Regions from separate parts of the Thioclava sp. JM3 genome, predicted to be linked through region 3. Evidence: riboswitches for the same ligand, from Rfam matches in the RefSeq annotation. Region 3 holds a riboswitch; each other region holds the start of a gene.
What was found. A riboswitch is a leader RNA that binds a small molecule or an ion and turns the genes downstream of it on or off. The one in region 3 is predicted to bind thiamine pyrophosphate.
Positions count from the first base shown of each region.

Region 1: linked by a shared signal. The riboswitch ahead of thiB (thiamine ABC transporter substrate binding subunit) and the one ahead of thiC (phosphomethylpyrimidine synthase ThiC) in region 3 are both predicted to bind thiamine pyrophosphate.
Region 2: linked by a shared signal. The riboswitch ahead of thiM (hydroxyethylthiazole kinase) and the one ahead of thiC (phosphomethylpyrimidine synthase ThiC) in region 3 are both predicted to bind thiamine pyrophosphate.

Region 1 covers NZ_NBOB01000003.1:144,954-148,225, forward strand. Annotated here, with positions in the region: gene B6V73_RS06600 (DUF4139 domain-containing protein) at 1-1,028, opposite strand, end outside; TPP riboswitch at 1,202-1,308, shown strand; gene thiB (thiamine ABC transporter substrate binding subunit) at 1,345-2,337, shown strand; gene B6V73_RS06610 (thiamine/thiamine pyrophosphate ABC transporter permease ThiP) at 2,313-3,272, shown strand, end outside.
Region 2 covers NZ_NBOB01000002.1:105,326-108,597, reverse strand. Annotated here, with positions in the region: gene thiE (thiamine phosphate synthase) at 1-509, opposite strand, end outside; gene thiM (hydroxyethylthiazole kinase) at 506-1,294, opposite strand; TPP riboswitch at 1,356-1,450, opposite strand; gene B6V73_RS03845 (cytochrome c) at 1,761-2,216, shown strand; gene B6V73_RS03840 (PQQ-binding-like beta-propeller repeat protein) at 2,260-3,272, shown strand, end outside.
Region 3 covers NZ_NBOB01000011.1:48,348-51,619, forward strand. Annotated here, with positions in the region: gene B6V73_RS17730 (S8 family peptidase) at 1-944, shown strand, start outside; TPP riboswitch at 1,028-1,148, shown strand; gene thiC (phosphomethylpyrimidine synthase ThiC) at 1,263-3,059, shown strand; gene B6V73_RS17740 (FAD-dependent oxidoreductase) at 3,056-3,272, shown strand, end outside.

The DNA.
Region 1 (3,272 bases), on a different contig from region 3:
AGATCGACCGCGCTCGGGTAATGGTAGGTCACCGTTTCGCCCTGCATCTGAAGATCGGCGCGGTCGCTGATCGCTGCTTCCGCCATCGGCGCGGCGGCGCCATCCGATGCCGCGAGGGAGCGCTTCATCGGCACCGGTGCGGGCGGCGCATCCGGGTCGCCGATGTGCGCGAGGCGCGGATAGACTTCGCCCGGCTCTGCGCGCCCACCGGGGCGAGCGGTCGAGAGCGTCAGGTCGACGTTACGCCAGTCCTCGCCGGTGGCCTGATGGACCGAGACGAAGCGCTCCATATCCACCGCGCCCTTGTCGCGGTCCAGCCGCAGATCATAGGAGGGCTGCCACCCGGCATTGTTAACGTAAGAGGTGATCGTCAGCGTGCCCGAGCCCTGCACCTTCGCGCTGAGCATCTCTCGATCTTTCGCCGGGTTCAGCAGCGCATCGAGCGCCGCTCGCGCCTGCTTCACCGCCTCTTTCGCGGGGTCGAGCGCGGCTTCCGCGCGGCGCGCTTCCGCTTCGGCGGCGATTGCGCGTTCGGTGGCCGAGAGAATCTGATCCTCCACCATCTGCGCCAGCGCGCGCAGCTGTTCGGGCGCGGTGACCTGCGAGTCGGTGTTCTTGAGATATGTGATCTGGTCGCGCGCGGCCTGCGCCTTGGCGCGGATCACGGCCACCGCGTCTTCCTTTTCCGCAAGGGCTTCCTTTGCAGAGGCCAGCCGGTCACGCGCAGCCTTCACCGCCGCGCTTTCGGTTCCGCTGGTCGCCGGCGCGCGCCCTGAGATCAGGCTCACCGCGCCGATCTGCACACCGTCACCCGACACCCGCAGCGTCGAGATGTCGGTGCCTTCGGGAAACCCCGGAACCAGCAGGTCATGGCTGCCCTCGGGCGCCTTCACCTCCACCTGCCGCACCACCTGCGCGCCCTGCGGAAAGAGCGTCACGGCCGTGATCTTGCCCGGCGCCTCGATCGTGTCGGCCAAGGCGGGCAGGGCGGTCGCGGCCATAAGGGCCGCCGTCAGGGTAATGCGCATCGGTTCCTCCCAAATCCGTTCCGGATCGAGCCTGCGTCGCCCCGCGCGCAGTTGCAAGCCATTGAAATCCGGCGCGGGTCGTCACTGGCGGGAACTCGCCAGAGCGTCCGGGCGCGGATCAGGGGCGCGGTGCCTACTTGCCCTTGCGTCCGAAGCCCCGCGCGCTTAGGTTGCGCCCTACCTCGGGGTGCCAGCGCAAGGCTGGCTGAGATGCGATCCGCGCGAACCCGTTGAACCTGAACCGGTTAAGACCGGCGGAGGGAAGGTAGCCGGATAGTCCGGCCCCACTCCGCCCGGCAAGCCCAAGGAGTGAGGCATGAAAACCCACCTGATGCTTGCGGGAGCCCTGAGCCTGATCGCCACGATGGCGGCGGCCGAGGACAAGCCCGTGCTCACCGTCTATGCGCCTGATTATTTCACGAGCGAATGGGGCCCCGGCCCCGCGATCGAGAAGGGGTTCGAGGCGACCTGCGATTGCGATCTGAAATTCGTGGCGGGCGACGTGCTGCCGCGCATCCTGCTCGAAGGTGACAAGACCTCCGCCGATGTCGCGATCGGTCTGAACACCGACGTGACCGCGAAGGCGCGCGCCAGCGGCCTGTTCGCCCCGCATAACGAAGACACCTCCGACCTGACCATGCCGGTCAAGTGGAACGATCCGATCTTCCTGCCTTTCGACTGGTCTGAACTGGCCTTCGTCTATGACAAGACCAAGCTGAAGAACCCGCCCACGAGCTTCCAGAATCTGCTGGATGCGCCCGACGACGCCTACAAGATCGTCATCGAGGATCCGCGCAGTTCGGTCGCGGGTCTGTCGTTGTTGCTCTGGGTGAAGGACATCTATGGCGACAAGGCCGAAGAGGCGTGGACGAAAATCGCGCCCAAGGTGCTGACCGTGACGCCGGGCTGGTCGGAGGCCTACGGCATGTTCACCGATGGCGAGGCGGATATGGTACTGAGCTATGTCACCTCGCCCGCCTATCACATCATGGCCGAGGACGACGACTCCAAGGCCGCCGCGATCTTCCCCGAGGGGCATTACTTCACCCCCGAACTGGTCGCGCAGCTCAAGACCTCGAAACATCCCGAGCTGGCGCAGAAATTCATGGATTACGTGCTCAGCCCCGATTTCCAAGGCATGATCGCGACGGCGAACTGGTCCTTCCCGGCGAAACTGCCCCACGATCAGCTGCCGGAAGTGTTCCAGAAACTCCCGATGCCCGACAAGACGCTCTATCTGGGTGAGACCGAGGCCGAGAAACTGCGCGGTCCGGCGCTGGAAGAATGGCAACGCGCCTTCTCCAGATAAGAGGCACGCCCATCTGGGCGGTGCTGGCGGGTGCGGCTTTGGCCGCGCTTGTCCTTGGCACTTTGGCGGCAGTGGCGCTCCGGGCAGGCGGGCTGACCGGCTTGCGCGAAACCGATCTCGCCGCGATCCGCTTCACGCTCTGGCAGGCGGCGGCCTCGGCGCTGATCTCCTGCGCGCTGGCGGTGCCGGTCGCCCGTGCGCTGCATCGCCGCCGCTTCGCCGGGCGCGGACTGCTGATTTCGCTCCTGGGGGCTCCCTTCATCCTGCCGGTGATCGTCGCGGTCTTCGGGCTGATCGCGGTCTTCGGGCGGCGCGGGCTGGTCAATGCGGCCCTCGCCCCGCTCGGCATCGATCCGATTTCGATCTACGGCGCGCAGGGCGTCATCGTGGCCCATGTTTTCTTCAACCTGCCGCTTGCGACCCGGATGATCCTGCACGGCTGGGAGGCGATCCCGGCCGAGCGGTTTCGCCTTGCCGCGACCCTCGGCTTCGGCCCTGCGGAGGTCACGCGTCACCTCGAACGTCCGATGCTGCGCAGCGTGCTGCCCGGAGCGTTCCTTGCGATCTTCCTCGTCTGCCTGACGTCCTTCGCGGTGGCCCTGACCCTTGGCGGCGGGCCGCGCGCGACCACGGTGGAGCTGGCGATCTATCAGGCCTTCCGCTTCGATTTCGACATGGGCCGCGCGGCGAGCCTTGCGCTGGTGCAGGTCGCGATCTCGGTCGCGGCGCTGCTGATCGCGGCGCGCGCCACCCTGCCGTCGAGTTTCGGCGCGGGGCATGACCGCCGCGCCGCGCCGATCCCGCAGCTGTCCGGCGGGATAGGGCGTGCGCTCTTCGACGCGCTCGCGATCGGGCTCGCAAGCGCCTTCCTGCTGCTTCCCATCGGCACCGTTTTCGCCCGGGGCATCCCGGCGGTGGCCAACCTGCCCGAGATG
Region 2 (3,272 bases), on a different contig from region 3:
ATTGCGGGCGCGTCAGTGGCAGTGATCCCGCCGATCGCGAGGCAGGGAAGATCGGTGCGCGAAACGATCCGGGCAAAGCCTGAATGGCCGATCGGGGCGGCATGGTCGGGCTTCGAGCCGGTCGCATGGATCGGACCGACGCCGAGATAATCGATGCCGGGAGGAACGGCGGCGATCTGCGCCTCGGTCTCGATCGAGAGGCCTAGGAGCATGTCGGGCCCGATCCGGCGGCGGATCGCGGCGGGGTCGCCATCGCTCTGGCCGATATGCAGCCCGGCGGCCCCAATCTCGATGGCCACCGCGACCCTATCGTTCACGATCAGCGGCACGTCATAGGGGGCAAGCGCTTCGACCAGCGTCCGGGCCAGCGCGGCGAATTCCGCATCGGGGAGCACCTTGTCGCGCAGCTGCACCCAGCCTGCACCGCCCCGTGCCGCGGCCACGGCTTGCGCGAGCACCGGCTGCGGGGCGGCCGGGTCGGTGACGAAACAGATGGACGGGATCATCATGCGGATTCGATCCGAGCTCCGGCGCTCAGCGCCTCGGCGTCGATCGCATAGAGCGCATCGAGGAACGCGACCTGAAAACTTCCCGGGCCTGAGGCACTCGCCCCGGCGCTCTCCCCGGCGAGCCCGAAATAAGCCAGCGCCGCGACGACCGCCTCGAAGCGAGGCTGTCCCGCGAGAAACGCAGCCACCAGACCGGTCAGCGAACAGCCCAAAGCGGTCACGCGCGGCATCATCGCATGGCCATTGGCGACCCGCGCAGCGCGCTCCCCATCCGTCACAAAATCGACCGCGCCAGTCACCGCAACCACGGCCCCGCTCATCCGGGCCAAGGCCCGTGCGGCGCCTTCCGCGGTCTCGACACTCTCAGTGGAATCCGCCCCTTTCCCCGCGCCAGCCTCGCCCGCAAGCGCAAGGATCTCCGACGCGTTGCCGCGGATTGCCTTCGGGCGCAGTTCCACGAGCCGCGCACCGAGCGCTCGCCGATAATCCGTCGCGCCGACCGCGACAGGGTCTAGCACCCACGGGGTTCCCTGCGCGCTCGCGACCTTGGCCGCCGCCGCCATCGCCTCCGCCCAGGGCGGCGACACCGTGCCGATATTGATGCTGAGCGCCTGCGCGAGTCCGGCGAACTCGGCCGCCTCCTCGCGCGCATGCACCATCGCGGGCGAGGCGCCGGAGGCGAGCAGAACATTCGCCATCACGTTCATCGCGACGTAATTGGTGATGTTGTGAACGAGCGGCGCGGTCTGCCGCATCGCCGCGAGATATTGTCCGGGATCTTCCATCGCTCTCTCCTTGGCTGCGGGCATCAGGAGAAGTGCGAGGGGGCAAAGGCGGGAACGCGCCTGACCGTCTCACGCGCCTCCCTCCGCCGGCATTATCCGGTTCAGGTTCTAAGGGTTCGTCTCAGCCCGGTTGCCCGAGCGCCCCTGTCGCTTCGCTCCGAGAGGTGACAGCCTTCGCGCCGCCTGTCAAGCCGGGTCAGACGAGGCGCCCACAGCTTCGCCGCGATCAGCATCCAGCGCATATCCTTGAACGGCGGAACCATTCTGGTCGCGGTCATATGGCAGGCCGGAAAGAGCGAAGATACCGGCGTCGTTTTCGGATCCGCTTTCCCATCCGAAACATGCTCGGTGCAGACCCGTCTGCCTGATGCCCGCAAAGCAGAATGGAACAAATGCCCCTTGCATCCGTTGGGGAACCATATCCCCCACCGCTCCGTCCCAGCATTATTGAGCGAGGTTTTTTAGCATGAGACGTCTAGACACGCATTCCGGAACGGCCCTGACCGGCCTCGTTACCGCCCTTGTCCTCTGCGCGAGCGCAGCCTACCCGGGCTCTTCGGACCAGCAGGCCCTTTTCACATCCAAGCAGGCATCGTCAGGCCACGACGTGTACAAGAAGCACTGCGCCGATTGTCATGGCAGCGATCTGATGGGGGATGCAGGCCCGGCACTGGCGGGCAAGAAATTCGCCGACAGCCTCGATTACAGCGGCATGACCGGCAAGCAACTATACGACTTCATCGCGAAGCACATGCCCAAGGATGACCCGGGCGAGCTGACCGACAAGCAGTATCTCCAGACATTCGCCTATCTGCTTTGCAAGAACGGTTTCAAACCCGGGGACAGCGCGATCGACCAGAAAGCGATCGATGCGATGGACCTGCAGCCGTTGCCGGACTCGTCGCAGCCATCCTGCGACTGACCCGACCGCCGCGGCTGATCATTTCAAGAGAGGAGGACCGAACATGGCACATTTGCCACCATTCACCGCGACCTCGCGAGGCGCCGTCCGACCTCTGATCCTGTCCGTATGCGTGGCGGCCCTGCCGGCACTTGCGCACGCGAAGCAGAGTGACGAGATCCAGGGCACGAGCGACACGAACCGCGCACAGATGAAGGAGCTTCCCGCTTCGGCGAAGGTCGCTGTCGACGACAACGCGATGCGATCCGCCAAGGACAACAAGTCCGATTGGTTGCTGCATGGCCGGAGCTACAGCAATCAGCGCTATTCGCCACTCGACCAGATCACGACGGACAATATCGACAAGCTGCACCCGGTTGCCTTGGTGCAGACCGGAAAGGTCGCCAGCTTCGAGACCACGCCGATCGTCGTCGATGGCGTGATGTATATCTCGACACCGATGGTCGATAACGAGATGACGGTCATGGCCGTCGATGCCGCAACCGGCGAGACGTATTGGAGCACGACCTATGACATCTCGCAGGTCAAGACCTGCTGCGGCCCGGTAAACCGGGGCGTGGCCGTGGGTTACGGGAAGGTCTACATTGCGACGCTCGACGCCAATCTTCTCGCGCTCGACGCCAAGACAGGCGAAAAGGTGTGGAAGACCAATCTCGCAGACCCGCAAGCGGGATTCTCGGAAACGATGGCGCCGCAAATCTATGACGGCAAGGTGATCGTCGGCAGTTCCGGCGGCGAATGGCCGATCCGCGGCTTCGTCGCCGCGATCGATGCGAAGTCGGGCGAGGAAGTGTGGCGCTGGCACGCGACGGATCCCGACACGTTCGAGGGCGACTCGTGGAAGTCCGGTGGCGGCATGGTCTGGACGACCCCCGCAATCGATCCGGAGCGAAACATGGTGATCTTCAGCACCGGCAATCCGAACCCCGACCTCGACGGCTCTAGCCGCAAAGGCGACAACCTCTATACCGACTCGATCGTCGCGCTCGATGCCGATACCGGCAAGCGCAAATGGCACTATCAGGAGGTCAAGCACGACGTCTGGGATTATGACGC
Region 3 (3,272 bases):
CCAACCAGCGAATGATCGTCACCGATGCCTTTGATCGGGGCTATCATGTGCCGACCAGCAGCTTCGTGGCGGATTACGCGGATGCCAGCGCCGCCCGAGCCGCGACGGAAGCCTTCGCGATGGGACGGACGGATGCGATCAATCTGAGCGCGGGCACCGGCACCTTGTCACTGTCGCGCGGCGACGGTTCCGCGATTGCCGGAACAGGCTGGGTCGACAGCGCCGCGATGGCCGCGCCATACCTGAAATCTTTCGATGCCACATCCGCGCTGCATTACGAAATCGGCCTCGGCGACGGGCTGTCCGCGTCGATTTCGCAGGCAGGCGGCGGGGCTGGCGATATCACCTCGCATTACGTCGCCGGCTCGCTCAGTGCCCGGTTTGGCACCGGCAAGCTCTCGATGACCGTCGGCAGCCTGCATGAAGACGGCGGCTTCCTGGGAACCTCGGTGGGCGGCGCGTTCGGTGGCGGCCTGTCCAGCGATACCCGCTTCGTTCAGCTCGGCATGAACGTCGCCCTCGGTGACGGCACCTCTCTCGCGTTCACCGCGGCCAATGGCAGTTCGAACTTCTCCGGAGACGGTTTGCTTCGCTCCGGCAGTGGGCTGCACTCGAACGCCTATGCCGTGGGCCTGAGCAAGACAGGGTTTCTGTCCGGCGATGATCGTGTCTCCATCGGGATTTCGACGCCGATCTCGCTTGCCTCGGGCAAGATGACGATGAGCGTGCCGACCGCCGTCGGGGCCGCCGTCGGAAACGCGCGCTCCGACAAGGTGGTGATGACGACCTCCTCGGTGAATATCGAAAGCGCAGCACCTCAGCCCGACCTTCAGTTCGGCTATTCGCGCACGGCCGGGATCGGTCGTCTCGGCGCGGGGCTTGTCTACGAACCCGGGAAGCGTTCCGCGATGGGGGTTTCGCTGGGATGGACGGCGCGCTTTTGAACCGCTGACGCCGGGCGCGCCTATCACGACCGCCGGATGTCGCGCGGACGCGCCTTGCCAGGTTCGCACTTCGCTCCTACAACAGGATCACGCAGGGGAGTCCCGCTTAGGGGACTGAGAGGCTGACAGGGTGAAAACCCGGTGACGCGACCCTTTGAACCTGACCCAGTTGATACTGGCGTAGGAAGCTAGGCGCGCAGACCGGGAAGAGTCTTTCTCTCGTTGCGAGCCATGACAAAAGGCCGTTCGGCCTTTGGTTTCCCAAGCGTCTCTCAATTGGTGTCCTTTGAGATCGAATGCTTGAGGAGCACCGAAACGATGAACATTCCCAACCCCAAGATCACCACCGGTCCGCTGCCGGCGTCGCGCAAGATCTACGTCGAGGGCGCTTTGCATGAAGGTCTGCGCGTGCCGATGCGCGAGATCGCCATGCACCCCACTGCCGGGGAAGCACCGCTGCCGGTCTATGACAGTTCGGGCCCTTACACCGACGCCGAGGTCACGACCGATATCAATGCCGGTCTCGCGCCGCTGCGCCGGGCATGGATCGAGGCGCGCGGCGATGTCGAGCGATATACCGGGCGCGATGTCCGGCCCGAGGATAACGGCTTTGCCCAAGGGGCGCGGCTGACGCCGGAATTCCCAGTCAAGCCGCACCCGACGCGGGCCAAGGGCGACCGCGCGGTGACGCAGTTGGCCTATGCCCGCGCAGGCATCATCACGCCCGAGATGGAGTTCGTCGCGATCCGCGAGAACCAGCTGCGCGAGGCCGTAGGACCGCACGACGGGCAGGACTGGGGTGCAAACCTGCCTGATTACGTGACGCCGGATTTCGTGCGCGACGAGATCGCAGCGGGTCGCGCGATCATTCCGGCCAATATCAACCACCCGGAATCCGAACCGATGATCATCGGGCGCAATTTCCTCGTGAAGATCAACGCCAACATGGGCACTTCCGCCGTCACCTCCTCGATGGAGGAAGAGGTCGACAAGCTTGTCTGGGCGATCCGCTGGGGCGCCGACACGGTGATGGACCTCTCGACCGGGCGCAACATCCACAACACCCGCGAATGGATCATCCGCAACAGCCCCGTGCCGATCGGGACCGTGCCGATCTATCAGGCGCTGGAGAAGGTGAACGGCATCGCCGAGGACCTGACATGGGAGGTCTTCCGCGACACGCTGATCGAACAGGCCGAGCAGGGCGTCGACTACTTCACGATCCATGCAGGGGTGCGTCTGCACATGGTGCCAATGACGGTGGAGCGCGTGACCGGGATCGTCAGCCGGGGCGGCTCGATCATGGCGAAATGGTGCCTGCATCACCACAAGGAGAGCTTCCTCTACGAGCATTTCGAAGAGATCTGCGACATCTGCCGCCGCTACGACGTCTCGTTCAGCCTCGGCGACGGGCTGCGTCCGGGATCGATCGCGGATGCCAATGACGCCGCGCAATTTGCCGAGCTGGAGACGCTGGGCGAACTGACGAAGATCGCTTGGGCGAAGGACTGTCAGGTGATGATCGAAGGCCCCGGTCACGTCGCGATGCACAAGATCAAGGAAAACATGGACAAGCAGCTGGAGTGCTGCCACGAAGCGCCGTTCTACACACTCGGTCCGCTGACCACGGATATCGCGCCGGGTTACGACCACATCACCTCGGGGATCGGGGCGGCGATGATCGGTTGGTTCGGCTGCGCGATGCTGTGCTACGTCACGCCGAAGGAACATCTGGGCCTGCCCGACCGCGACGACGTGAAGACCGGCGTGATCACCTACAAGATCGCCGCCCATGCCGCCGATCTGGCCAAGGGGCTGCCCGGCGCGCAGCGGCGCGACGATGCGCTGAGCCGCGCGCGTTTCGAGTTCCGCTGGGAAGACCAGTTCAACCTCTCGCTCGACCCCGATACGGCGCGGGAATTCCACGACGAGACGATGCCGAAAGAGGCCCACAAGGTCGCGCATTTCTGCTCCATGTGCGGGCCGAAATTCTGCTCGATGCGGATTTCGCACGACATCCGCGCCGAGGCGCAGAAAGAGGGGATGGAGAGCATGGCCGCCAAGTTCCGCGAAGGCGGGGAGCTTTATGTGCCCCTCAAGGGGTCGGGCGAATGATCACCATCGCAGGCGGCGGCCTCGCGGGGCTGTCCTCGGCGCTCGAACTGGCGCGCGCCGGGGCTGCGGTGCGGGTCTTCGAGGCGGCAGAGGAGATCGGGGCGGGCAGTGTGTCGCGCTATGCGGGCGGGATGCTGGCGCCGTGGTGCGAAGCCGAAAGCGCCGAGGAGGCGGTGGTCACGCTGGGCGCGCGCGCGGCAGACTGGTGGGCCG